DNA from 3 places in the Viridibacillus sp. NPDC093762 genome. Region 2 is predicted to be linked to each of the others. Evidence: riboswitches for the same ligand, from Rfam matches in the RefSeq annotation. Region 2 holds a riboswitch; each other region holds the start of a gene.
The links. Region 2 has a riboswitch for cobalamin ahead of ACQKM9_RS07300 (ribonucleoside-diphosphate reductase subunit alpha). Riboswitches for the same ligand answer to the same signal wherever they lie in the genome.
Positions count from the first base shown of each region.

Region 1: another riboswitch for cobalamin. It lies ahead of ACQKM9_RS13025 (Ig-like domain-containing protein); the one in region 2 lies ahead of ACQKM9_RS07300 (ribonucleoside-diphosphate reductase subunit alpha).
Region 3: another riboswitch for cobalamin. It lies ahead of nikA (nickel ABC transporter substrate-binding protein); the one in region 2 lies ahead of ACQKM9_RS07300 (ribonucleoside-diphosphate reductase subunit alpha).

Region 1 is NZ_JBNNUK010000009.1:136,427-140,721, reverse strand. It holds gene ACQKM9_RS13030 (hypothetical protein) at 1-79, opposite strand, end outside; gene ACQKM9_RS13025 (Ig-like domain-containing protein) at 255-2,057, opposite strand; cobalamin riboswitch at 2,288-2,464, opposite strand; gene ACQKM9_RS13020 (DUF4083 family protein) at 2,708-2,890, shown strand; gene ACQKM9_RS13015 (hypothetical protein) at 3,008-3,139, opposite strand; gene ACQKM9_RS13010 (CAP domain-containing protein) at 3,276-4,118, opposite strand.
Region 2 is NZ_JBNNUK010000004.1:68,437-72,731, forward strand. It holds gene ACQKM9_RS07295 (ribonucleotide-diphosphate reductase subunit beta) at 1-428, opposite strand, end outside; gene ACQKM9_RS07300 (ribonucleoside-diphosphate reductase subunit alpha) at 440-2,665, opposite strand; cobalamin riboswitch at 2,847-3,025, opposite strand; gene ACQKM9_RS07305 (PepSY domain-containing protein) at 3,261-4,295, opposite strand, start outside.
Region 3 is NZ_JBNNUK010000009.1:65,060-69,354, reverse strand. It holds gene nikB (nickel ABC transporter permease) at 1-695, opposite strand, end outside; gene nikA (nickel ABC transporter substrate-binding protein) at 735-2,357, opposite strand; cobalamin riboswitch at 2,512-2,698, opposite strand; partial or broken gene ACQKM9_RS12630 (hypothetical protein) at 3,377-3,585, shown strand; gene ACQKM9_RS12625 (hypothetical protein) at 3,605-3,817, shown strand; gene ACQKM9_RS12620 (class I adenylate-forming enzyme family protein) at 3,968-4,295, opposite strand, start outside.

The sequences.
Region 1 (4,295 bases), on a different contig from region 2:
TGAATAGTAATAAAAAAGCTAAATCTTTTATGTTTTCTAAAATAGTAATTAAATAATCAACTCCTTGAAGGTTTTGCACTACGTGAATTATCTGTAAATATCTCCAAAACCCTTCCAATTTAGGTGATTTAAGTTTTGTTTATCATTTGATCAAAACAATAATCAAATTAGACAGATCCAAATAAAAAGAAAAAGAGTAGCCCTCAAAGGCCGGTTTTTACCGACTTTTTGGACTGCCCTTTTTCATATGACCATTACTTCACTTTCACGCTAAGTTTGCTACTTTTATTTCCTGCTGGATCCTTCGCGTAAATTGATAGCTTAGAATTTGCTTTTTGTTTTTTGATTTTCACACTAAAATTACCTTTGCTGGATGCTTTAGCTGAGCCAATTTTTTTGTGTTTACTATTGTATATTGTAATTGTTGCTTTTGCTTCAGTTTTACCTTTTACTTTTGTAGTTTTCGAAGTGATTTTAGATACTGTTGGTTTTTTCGGTGCAATTTTATCTTTTACAATAATTGTTTTTGATACGCCTTTATTACCTACTGTATCTTTCGTTTTTACAACTAATTTTACGTTCTCTTTTTGTTTTGTAATCTTCAGCTTATAGTTACCTTTGCTACTCGCTTTTGTTGATGTAAGTAGTTTTGAGCCTTTATAAATAGAAACTGTTGCTTTAGCTTCTGTAGTTCCTTTTACAGTAGTTGTTTTGTTTGAAATTGTTCCTATTGTAAGTTTTGTTGGGCCGATTTTATCTAATACAGTAATTGTTTTTGTTACACCAGCATTGCCGGTTACATCTGTCGTCTTTACTACTAATTTCACATTCGCTTTTTGTGCAGGAATCTTTAACGTGTAAGTTCCTTTACTACTAGCTTTTGTTGATGTTAGAAGTTTAGTTCCATTGTATATTGAGACTGTTGCATTTGCTTCTGTTGTTCCTGTTACAGAAGTAGTTTTGTTTGAAATTGTACCCACTGTAAGTTCTGTTGGGCCTTCAGTATCTGGATTTTCCACTGGTGGATTAGTATTTGGTATTTCCCCATCTGCTAATCTTGCAAATGTTGATTTTCCATTCAATGCGTCTGCTAACGCAATGATTACTTGTTCAGTCGCCATTAAGTTAGTTTTAGTATCTTTGATCATCCATTTAAATGATCCGTCTTCTAATTGGTAATCATCAATCATTTTTTCAAGAATGTTAACTTTTTTACCGTCTTTTTCATAGCTCCATTTGTCCGTTGTTAAATCCTCTCCAGCTGAAGCTAGTCCCATAATAATACTTGCCATTGAGTTCGTATTATTAACAAAACCATCTTTTTGATATTTTGCATGAATACCGTCTACTGCTTTTTTAATAGATTCGTTAATTATTTCATTGGACTTATCAGCATTATTTAATAGCGTTAATGCCGTTAAATTCCAGCCTGTTACATCTAAGTCATCAGATGAACCAAATCCAGAGAATAATCCTGAATTATTTTGTTTCTTTAAAATTACTTCTAAATGTTTGGCTTTATCATAGTCTGCATTTGCTAATCCTAGCGCAATTGATGCCCAAGATTCACCATATGGTGTAAAAAAGCTACCATCAGCTTTTTGTTTATTTTGTAAATCTTCAACAATATTGCGTTGTCCAAGGCTGGTAGGATCTAACCCAAGAATATAAGCACCTATAATAGTACCTGCGTCTTCATTTGAAGTGCTTGAAGCAGCCGTTTTAGGTTTTACCCAATAAGATTGTTCACTTGTAACTTCTGAGCCCTCTGCCCACTTGTAGTTTTTAATATCCATACCTAGTGCATACATTGCTGATAATGACCAGTAGCCACTGTGGGAACTAATTACCCTAGAACTAATAGTTTGGTTGTTAGTAATATAATATTGTTTTGCCTTTTCTAGTGAGTTCACTAGTTTTTCTTTGATTACTTGTGGTGATGTTGTTTGAGATGCATTGTTTACTACCGTATTATTTTCAGCTTGAGCTGTAAACGGCGATAGTAGTGATAGTAGCATAACAAAAGCAAACATCATGCTAATTGAACGTTTTAACATTTGAATTCCTCCGATTTTATTTAGGTTTGTTGGATTCGGAATTCGGCTTTTTCATGCTAATAGATTAAATAACTTTCACTTATGTTTTAAATGAAGGAATTTAAAAGTTCTTAACAATGAAAAAAGCTATTTCCCCATAGAGAAATAGCATAAATACAAAGAAATATAGGACAACAGTTTTGTCTAATATAGATTGTTTTGCCGTAATCTCACTTTATTCCGAAGAGTAGATATACGCTCTGAATTAGATAGGTCTCCTGGCTTAGCATCAATTTACTCAAAGGACCTTCCCGTATAAAACAGTGGTATTTCCTTATTTCATCAGCATTTACAGTTGCGGATACAGCCTCGGCATTTCACCGAATTCCCTTTTATGTATGTACTACACCTAATTCTGGCATTCAATATTCACTTGTTATAAACTTATCATAATATTGAAAATTAATCTATTGGATAATGATTTATTTTTGATATTTTATCCATTTCATATCAAATTCTTATATTAATCAAAGAAGAATTGTATTTATCTCAATTCCAAAATTGTATTTATCAATGAATTTATCAATATTTGAACCGCATGAATCCTAAAAACATGTTAAAATTGAATATAATACTATTTTAATAGCGGAAATGAATAAAGGAGGCAAAAGGTGGCTAATTTTGGAGATATACTTATACTTTTTATTGTTATTGCTTTAATTATATTAGGTACGATTTCTTTTATGCTATTTATTAGAAGAATCATTATTAATACCACACCAAAGAATGAATCTACTGAACTAAATGAAAAATTAGATAGGATTATCACGTTATTGGAAAAACAATCCAAATAATTGTTATTCATTATAAAAAAACTAGCTGTCGAATCTTATATAAAATTCAACAACTAGTTTTTAAATTCTTTTAATTCTGCTTTGATAATAATGGACGATTATTTTGCCAAATAACTTCTACTGGAATATCGAAAAATGAAGAAAGTGTTGCACTTCCCAATGCTCTCCTTTTTCTACTTGCCAATTAATATTTTCTAGAATCCATTGCCCTTCTCTTTTCAAACTTACCTCTTTCATATGTAATACCATATAGAAAACCCCTATATATATATCCACTCTATTATAACTGAATATTCAAAACGATGGGATGTAAAAGAGAATAAGGTTAAGAAGTTATCAAAATAGTAAACTCCCTCATGTTCTTGGACAATAGGGGGTTTTCTACCTATTTGGCAAAAATTTGTGTTCCATATGTTGGATATTGAGCACCTTTACCCGAGACAACTATACCTATTCCAACTTTTTGATAATTGGGTGATAGAATATTTGCTTTATGGCCAGGGGAATTCATCCATCCTTTCATGAAACTCGTTGCTGTTGGATAACCTGCTGCAATATTCTCTCCTGATGCATATGTGTTATAATCAGATCCTTTTAGGAGGTTAGACCAGCTTCCATAAGTTGGGCTTGTATGGCTGAAATAGCGATTTTTCTCCATATCTAATGATCGAATTATCGCAAGCTTTGTTAGTTTTGGATCTTGCTTTAAAGGCTTCAAATTCTTTTTTGCACGTTCTTTATTTAAAATAGTAACTATTTGGTCTTGCATTTTTTTATTTCCTAAATCACTGTAACTATCGACAAATTCCCCAGATTTAATCCAGTATGTCTTGCTACCTTTTTTAACTTTAATCCAACCATTTGTATTGGCAGCACTCACTTTATATATTCCAGCTGGAAGTTTCGTTGCTGATTTAGATCCTTTTTCTTTTTTATAAGTCGTTGTTTTTTTTGAAAGATAGACATAATCACCAGTAAAACCGTCTTTTATCCACTTTTTATCTTTTGTTTGCATCCATTTATCTTTAGTTGTTTTTATAATCGTTACTTTCTTTTTTGCAGCTACTGTAGATTTTCTTCCATATCCACCTTGCTTAGTAAACAACCTACTCTTTTCAGTAAGCGTTACTTGTTTTGTTTTTGAAGCACTTGCTTTAGCATATTGAGGGCTTGCTAAACCTCCTAAAAAGATCATAGCCATGAAAATGACGCTTAGTTTTTTCAGCATGTTATTCACCTTAATTCCTCCGAATCAAATTTTTAATACGATATTTTCAATGTAATTAACACTCTCAATAGTCTTTTAGGAGAGTTCGACATTAAATATAGCTGTTTTATTAATATCAATAAAAAAAGAATCGTATAGACCACAATTTGTATTCACTATATCATATTATCAAATTTT
Region 2 (4,295 bases):
TCAAATACTTTATCTTGCTCATCTTTTGATACTAAACTTGAAAGAATATATGAGTAAGAATGGTTATGAATTACTTCCTGCTGTGCAAGGATAATCATTAAAGCATTTAAGCTAGAATCTGTTAAATAATCTGCCACTTTTCCTGCATAGTCTGTTTGAACACTGTCTAACATTGCAAGTAAACCGATTGTTTTCATAAATGCTTCTTTTTCATTCGCTGTTAATGTTGGGAACTCTTTAATATCATTCCCCATATTAATTTCGAAAGGAGTCCAAAAGTTACCTAACATCTTTTTATATTTTGGATACGCCCAGCTAAAACGAACATCATCCCAGTTTAATATATTTGAAGAGCTCCCGTTTACAATACCTGTTGAACGGTTTGGAGCTGTTTTATCCATTAATTGACGTTTTTCTAGTTTTGTCATCGTAGTTCCTCCTAGCTTGCACATGATTCACATTCTAATAGTTCAACCGATGTTGAGCGGACGTAGTATGTCGTTTTAATGCCCAGTTTCCAAGCATTTAAGTGCAATTCTAATAGTTCTTTAGCCTTGACAGTGTTTTGTACATATAAATTTAGCGAAATACCTTGGTCGATATGACGGGCACGTGCTGCGTTTTGTTTTAAAGTCCAATTTTGATCAATAAAGTAAGCAGATTTGTAATACCAAGTTGTTTCTTGGTTCAAATCAGGGACAGTTACCGGGATCTTATAATCCTTTTTCTCTTCAGAATAAGATTTTTGGAAGATCGGATCAATACTTGCCGTACTTCCTGCAATAATTGATGTTGATGAGTTCGGCGCAATAGCCATTACATAACCGTTACGCATACCATTTTCAGCAACTGCTTGTTGTAATGCAGTCCACTTTTCATCTTTATATTGTCGCTTTGAGAAGTATTCTCCTGTTTGCCATTCCGAACCTTCAAATAATGGATATTGGCCTTTTTCTTTTGCTAATTCCATTGATGCTTGAATTGTTAAATAAGCAATTTGCTCATAAAGCTTATCCGCAAATTCAACAGACTCCTCTGATTCCCATGTAATACTCTTCAGTGCCAATAAATGATGCCAACCGAATGTACCAAGACCGATACCACGATAACGGGCATTTGTACGTTCTGCTTGTGGAACAGGAATACGATTTAAGTCGATAACATTATCTAACATACGCACTTGAATTGGGATCAATCTTTCTAAAGCTTCAGCAGGGACAGCTCGTCCAAGATTGATAGATGATAAGTTACATACAACGAAGTCTCCAGGTTTGCGACGCGTTACAATGACATCATCTTCTAATGTAATTGACTCGAATTTAGTGGCGCTCATATTTTGGAAAATTTCTGTACATAGATTACTTGAGTAAATCATACCTTCATGCTTATTCGGGTTTTTACGGTTTACTTCATCACGATAGAACATGAACGGTACGCCAGTTTCTAATTGACTACGCATAATGCGTTTCATGATATCAATTGCTGGTACAGCTTCACGTGTTAATATCGGGTTCGCTAAGCAAGCTTCGTACTTTTCACGGAATGAACCTTGTCCACGTTTTTCGTCATAGTAATCTTCAAGATTAAAGCCCATTACTTCGCGAATTTCATGCGGGTCAAATAAGTGCCAATCTTCACGTGCTTCAACAGCCTCCATGAAAATATCTGGTAAGCTAACGCCTGTGAAAATATCATGTGCGCGCATACGTTCATCACCGTTATTTAATTTTAAATCAAGGAATGGGAATATATCTTTATGCCAAATATCAAGATAAATAGCAATCGCGCCTTGTCGTTGACCTAATTGATCTACTGATACTGCTGTATTATTTAATTGTTTAATCCAAGGAACAACACCGCTTGATGCCCCTTTAAAACCACGAATGGATGATCCACGGCTACGTACTTTCCCCATATAAACGCCGATACCACCGCCAAACTTCGAAAGTGTCGCAACATCAGTATTTGAATCATAAATACTTTGTAAGCTGTCATCAACTGTATCGATAAAGCAACTTGATAATTGACCATGTGTTTTACCTGCATTTGATAATGTAGGAGTAGCAGTCGTCATATATAAATTACTCATTGCCCAGTAAGATTCTTTAATTTTTGCAAGACGATCTGTTTTTTCATTCTGCATTAGAGTCATCGCTATAATCATCCAACGCTCTTGAGGTAATTCGATTGGTGTTTTGTCAAAGTCTCGAGTTACATAACGATCCAACAGTGTTTTCAATCCGATATATGTAAAGATTTCATCACGTTTAGGTTCAATCATTAAGCCAATCTCTTCAAGTTCCTGTTTTGTATATGACCTTGTTAAAGCTGGGTCATATAAACCTTTTTCGACAAGCTTCTTAACTTGTTTAGCAAATGCTGTGTATACCTGTCCTACTTCTAATTGACGTACTGTAGATGCTTCTTTATAAACACCCGCCAACAATAAGCGAGCTGCAACGAATGTCCAATATGTGTCTTCTTCATCTAAAAAGCTTAACGCTTCTAGGCTCATCGCCTTCGTCCATTCAGCATCAGTGCCTTCTGGATTCTTATTTTCCCAGCGTTCAGACTTTCTAATAAGCTGACTAATTTCCTCTCTACCAAACTCTTCCTCTAATCGAGATAATAATATTGCTCTTTCATATGTCATTAATTGGACCATATCGTCGTCTCCTTTTTTACAAATATAAAAAGCGATGAATCTGCCTTCTTCGGCAGAGCCATCGCTCTAGGTTTTAAAATTGGAAACAGGCGAAATCACAACAAAAAAATACTTTTGAAATCAAAAGTAAATTGTTCAATGTAAAGTCTCTCGCTTCCACTTCTCAACCCCCGAAGAAAGTGTCATCATGCGCAAAAAGGCAGGTCTACTGGCTCATGCATCATCCAACTGTCACCCTTCCCAAGCATTGCTCAGTGGTTAATTGACAGTCGTCCGCATTCACAGTTGCGGGGACAGCTTCGGTTTCTCTACCGAATTCCCTTTTAAACCGTATATGGTACCTTTTTTCGCTCACATACTATATATTGTGTTTTACTGATTAATCTAATCTAACATATTGTGTTCCTGTCAGACAAGTGGAAATGCTAAATTAAAGTAAATGAAAGCAAAAGACCTACGAAAAATGTTTTATTATTTCCTATAATGTCTATTTTTATTTTAAAAAACAGGAGGTTAGAATTGTTTTAAGTAAGAAAATAATAAAAAACTACCCAAAATTGTATTTTGGGTAGCATAATATCTATTTTAGTAACAATTAATCGTCTTCATACTCTTTTTCGAAATCAAGAATGGCACCAGTCTTAGCGTCAATTTCTAATTCGTATTCATACATACCATCTTTTACTTCAACTTCATAAACGCCGTCTTCTTCATCCAATTCAATTTTAGTAATGGTACCTTTTGCTTTTGTTAAAGCAATTTGAGAAGCTTTTTGCTCACTGATGAAAGGTGTTACTGGATTTGGTGTTTTTGTAATTCTTTCTTTATCAGTAATCATAACTTTCCCAGTTATTGCATCGACTTCGATATCATATTCATAATCAGTAGTTAAAATCTCAAAATCATATACTCCGTCTTCACGGTCATATTCAGCTTTTTTCACTGTACCATTAACACTTTTTAAAGCAATTTCTTTTGCTTTTTCAATACCTATTACTTTATTACTTGTTGATGGCTTTGAAGGCTTCTCGGTATTTCCAGTACTTGGAATACCCGGTTTAGTATTTGTGATTACATCGTCAGCTACTTCTGATTCTTTTTTAATAACATTTCCTGTTTTTGCATCGATTTCAAAATCATATTCTGTTGCACCATTAATAATTTCGATTTCGTATACGCCATCACTTTTATCTAGTTTGGCTTTTTGTACAGTACCACCAACATTATTTAATGCTATTTGTTTCGCTTTCTCTAAGCCAATCACTTTGCCAGTTACTACTTTTTTTGAAATCTTCTCTTTTTCTTTTTTCACAATTTTCCCTGTGTACGCATTGATATCAAAATCGTATTCATATCCAGCTCTAATGATTTCAATTTCGTAAATACCATCTTCTCGATCTAATTTTGCTTTTTTCACAGAACCTTTAACCGATTTTAATGCTATTTCTTTCGCTTTTGCTAAACCAATTACTTTTTTATTATTAACTGAATTAGATACTTTTGTTGTTTCTGTTTTCTTTTCAAGTAAATTCCCCGTTTTAGCATCTAATGTTAATTCGTATTCTTTACTTTTGCCTCTTACATCAACTTCATATACTTGAACACCTTTTTCTTTGTCCAATTCTACTTT
Region 3 (4,295 bases), on a different contig from region 2:
AGGAGGGACTTTTTTAACACATGTCTACTAATGATTTTCCCTTGACGCAAACCTCTCGCTCTTGCATATATAACAAATGGTTCATTTATATTTTCAAGCATACTCGCTCGAAGTAATCGTATATTTGTGCCAATATAGCCAAAAGCAAGCGTTAAGGAAGGAAGCACTACATGTTCTAGTGTCCCCCTCCCCAAAACGGGTAATAAATCTAACTTTAATGATAAAAAATAGATTAATAGAAAACCAAACCAAAATGTAGGCATAGAAACACTAACAAAAGCTATTATTCTGCTAAATTGATCTATCCATTTTCCTTTGTAGATAGCCGATAGCATTCCTATTGGTAAGCTAATAACTACAATAAAGAAAAACGCAGCTAATGTTAGTTGAATTGTTGGAACTAAATGTAACAACATCTCGTCCCAAACTGTATTCTTAGACACAAATGAAATCCCTAAATCAAGTTGAATTACATTTCCTAACCACTCAAAATACTGGATATATAAAGGCTTATTTAATCCAAGCTCAAGTCGAAGAGCAGCCACAGCCTCATCAGTAGGCGGAATATTCGATAACCTTAAATAAGCTACTGCTGGATCTCCAGGAATTAAGTGCAGTAAGATAAAAGTGATAATTGAGATTCCTAATAATATTGGAACAAGACTTGCGAAACGCTTAACTATAAACCAACTCATGTAGTACTCCTTAAGTTGTTGTTATTAATAATCCTTCCATCATTCAACATCTATTGTAGTTAAAGGTACCTCTGCTTCTTGAGGCAAAAAATCTAATCCTTTAATATTTTTATGATAAACCGCTACATTGGATTGATAAGATATCGGTAAGTATACCGCTTGCTCATGCAAAGTTGTTAAAATATCGGTATACAACATTTTTCTTTCTTTTTCATCTGTAGTTAAAAGCACTTTTTTAATCTTCTCGTCTATTTCTTTCTTCTCTGGTAACCCCAATAAAGCAGTATAATCTGGACCACCATTTTCTGAATCTGTTGTAATTGAAGCTAAATAAGAATGTGGATCAAAAGGTACGGCCCATGTTGAGGTAAATAATATGTCGTAATTGCCTTGGAATGCCGTTTTCCAGAAAGTATTAGTTTCCTGACTATTCAACTTAATATCAATTCCTAGTTTTCTAAAATCACCTTGCACAAATTCTGCGATCGACTTTTGGATATTATCTGTACTATTAAAAAGGAATTCTAGCTGCAGTTCTTTTCCGTCTTTTTCTCTAAACGGTTTACCCTCTATTTTTTTCCACCCTGCTTTATCTAATAACTGCTCTGCTTTTGCTGTGTCATACTCATATGGATCTATGTCAATTTTTGTGTAATCCAATACAGGTGGAAACAATGTATCTGCTTTTTTTTCCATACCATAAAAAATATTATCGATCACAGCCTGTTTATTAAATGCATAGTTCAGCGCTAAACGTACTTTATGGTCTTTAGTTGCTTCTTTATTTGTATTAAAAAGAAGCGTTCTTGTAGCTGTAGGCTCTGACAACTTAGTTTCATATTTCCCTGAATCCTTTAAAAATTGGAATGAATCTTGACTGATGACCCCATTACCAAAAATAAAATCAAGTTCATTTTTCTCAAATGCTAATACTCTAGATTCTCCGTCAGTAATGACCTTAACAACAACCTTATCTACTTTTGGTTTAGTACCCCAGTACTTTTCATTTCTTTCGAATAATGCATATTCATTTTTCTTATATTCGCTCAGTACCCATGGCCCTGTACCAATTTGAGATTTAAGACCATCCTTAAATGTATCTTGGCTGTCAGGAAAAGCAGCTTCTCCAACAAATCTCAAAGGTCTTATGTATGTTAATTCTTGTAGAGTTGGATAATAAGAATTGTTCAAAGTAAGCTTAAAAGTATATTCATCCACTACTGCTGTATCTTTAATTTGGTTAATTAACTCTACCCATTCATGTTGTTTATGATTATTTAAAATCGTATCGAAATTCTTCTTAACAATTGCCGCATTAAATTTCGAGCCATCAGAAAACTCTACATCTTTTCTCAGATGGAACACATATTCTTTGCCGTCTTTTGAAATATCCCAGCTCTTTGCTAACCAAGGCTGAATATCCCCACCCTTCCCGTAATACACAAGGGGCTCATATACCATTGCTTGTGCAAAAAACTCATTTGGAAAATATGTATGTGGATTTAAATCGCCTATATCTCCAGTCATAGAAAATGTAACAACTTTCTCATTACCTTTAAGTGAAGTAGTTTCTGAACCTTTGGGAGTATTACTGCAACTCGTTAAGAACATTAATAATAGTAAAAAGAGAAGACTTAATAATTTTGATCGTTTGAATAACACTTTTTCTCACCTTCAACTATAAAATTTTATTACCATAAAATATTGGCAAACAAAAAAGCATTCCTAACCCGATAAAAAAGGTCAGCAATGCTTATAGTTTCAGAACAATTTTGTCTCCTAGCACTCTAACACCTCCCTATCTCCCGTAGGTTTATCAGCATTTTTAGAACAGGCAGGTCTTCTGACTTAGGTTCATAGCCTCCATGCGTCTTCCCGGATATTATCCAGTGACTTTCTTGCATGAGACTCACCCTTACAGCGGCGGGACCATGTCGGATTTTCACCGACTTCCCTATTAAGTATTCGTTTTAAACGAACACACCTATTCCAATACTATATGTAATTTTTTGTGCAAATAAAAAAAGTTTTCCTAATATAAAGTATATTCGTTATTACAACTTAAAGCTATATCAATTTTAAGACTTAATTTTATTCAAAAGTTTTACCACAAAAATTTGCACGTTTTTTTTTGCAGTTACACATATCGTTGCTGGTTGTAAACGTTACGTTACATTGCCTTACACCTAAAGTGGAAAATTCCACATTTATGCTTAACAATAAAAAATAACCTGATTATAAATAACTGGTTCGCTTTAAGAGTACTAAAACTAATTAAAGTATCAATTTTGGATTCCAATCGCATATGATTTAAACCTTTTATTATTGTTTACTAAATAAGGTTTTTTTCGCAATTGACATAGTAATTAACAGATTAACAATAGCTAATATCGTTAAATCATTAAGTGGAAACAAAAATACCTATCCTCAGATGCTTTTTAAGTAGCATATTCGACTATTTTAAATAATGGATTTAGAAGAATTTGTAATATACATATATTTGTAACTTACTGATATTCAACTAACGAGGCAGTTTAGTTTAATAAGATAACCTCCATCTGTTTAATTGAGTACCAGCTCATGTAATAATGAGGAACTTAAGATAATTACTACTTTTGCTTATAATTGAACGGATGCCAAGAAAAGCCTCCGCATAGCGAGAAATATGGAGGTGTAAGAGATTGAATAAACAATGGACGATTGGTAAAATTAAAGAATTTGTTGAGAACAATTCGGAAAGTAAGTTGCTAACGACGGAATATCACGGTTTTTCTCAAAAGTTACTATTTTAATGTGCATGTGATAGCAACTTTGAAAAACATTTACGAAATTTAAAAATAATAACCAACGTAAATGTGACGTGTGCCTACCACCAAAAGCGACACAATAACTTATAGCGAATAAACGAAGTGCCGATTTCTATTAAAGAGAAGTTGGCACTTCGTTTATTTTATCATTTCAATTCAAATAAAATTGAACAATTAAGTAACTCAAATTTAAAGATAGAGATTGTCCAAAATGCAAATCATTCCTTTGATATTGAAAAATTCGATACAACAAATTCAATATTAGGTTTATCAAGGGTAGTGAAAAAACTTCAGGAAGCATTAAAGACAATTTAGTGAAATAATGAGATTATCAAAAGATAACCAATTTAGGTCTAATTTAATCGCTAAAATAGATGTACAAGAGGTGCTAATTGCACCCCTTTCTTAATGGTTATTTATATTTTTACTCCTCAATTTCGAACCCGTTAATAATCAACAGACCGTTTACATTTGAATTGTTTGAAGCTTCTTTTTATCAATTTTCCCTACATGTGTTTTTGGTAGTTCAGGGATAAAATAAATATTCCGAGGGATTTTATAACTACCTAGATGACTTCTACAAAGGTCTTGAATTTCTTTAACATTATTAAATGCATCATCAGATACGATAAAAGCCGTAACGATTTCACCCCAGTGACAATCAGCAATTCCTATAACTGCGACCTCTTTCACCTTTGGATGAGTAATAATACATTGTTCCACCTCTTGAGGATAGACATTTTCCCCTCCTGAAATAATCATTTCTTTTACTCGTCCTACGATATAAATATCC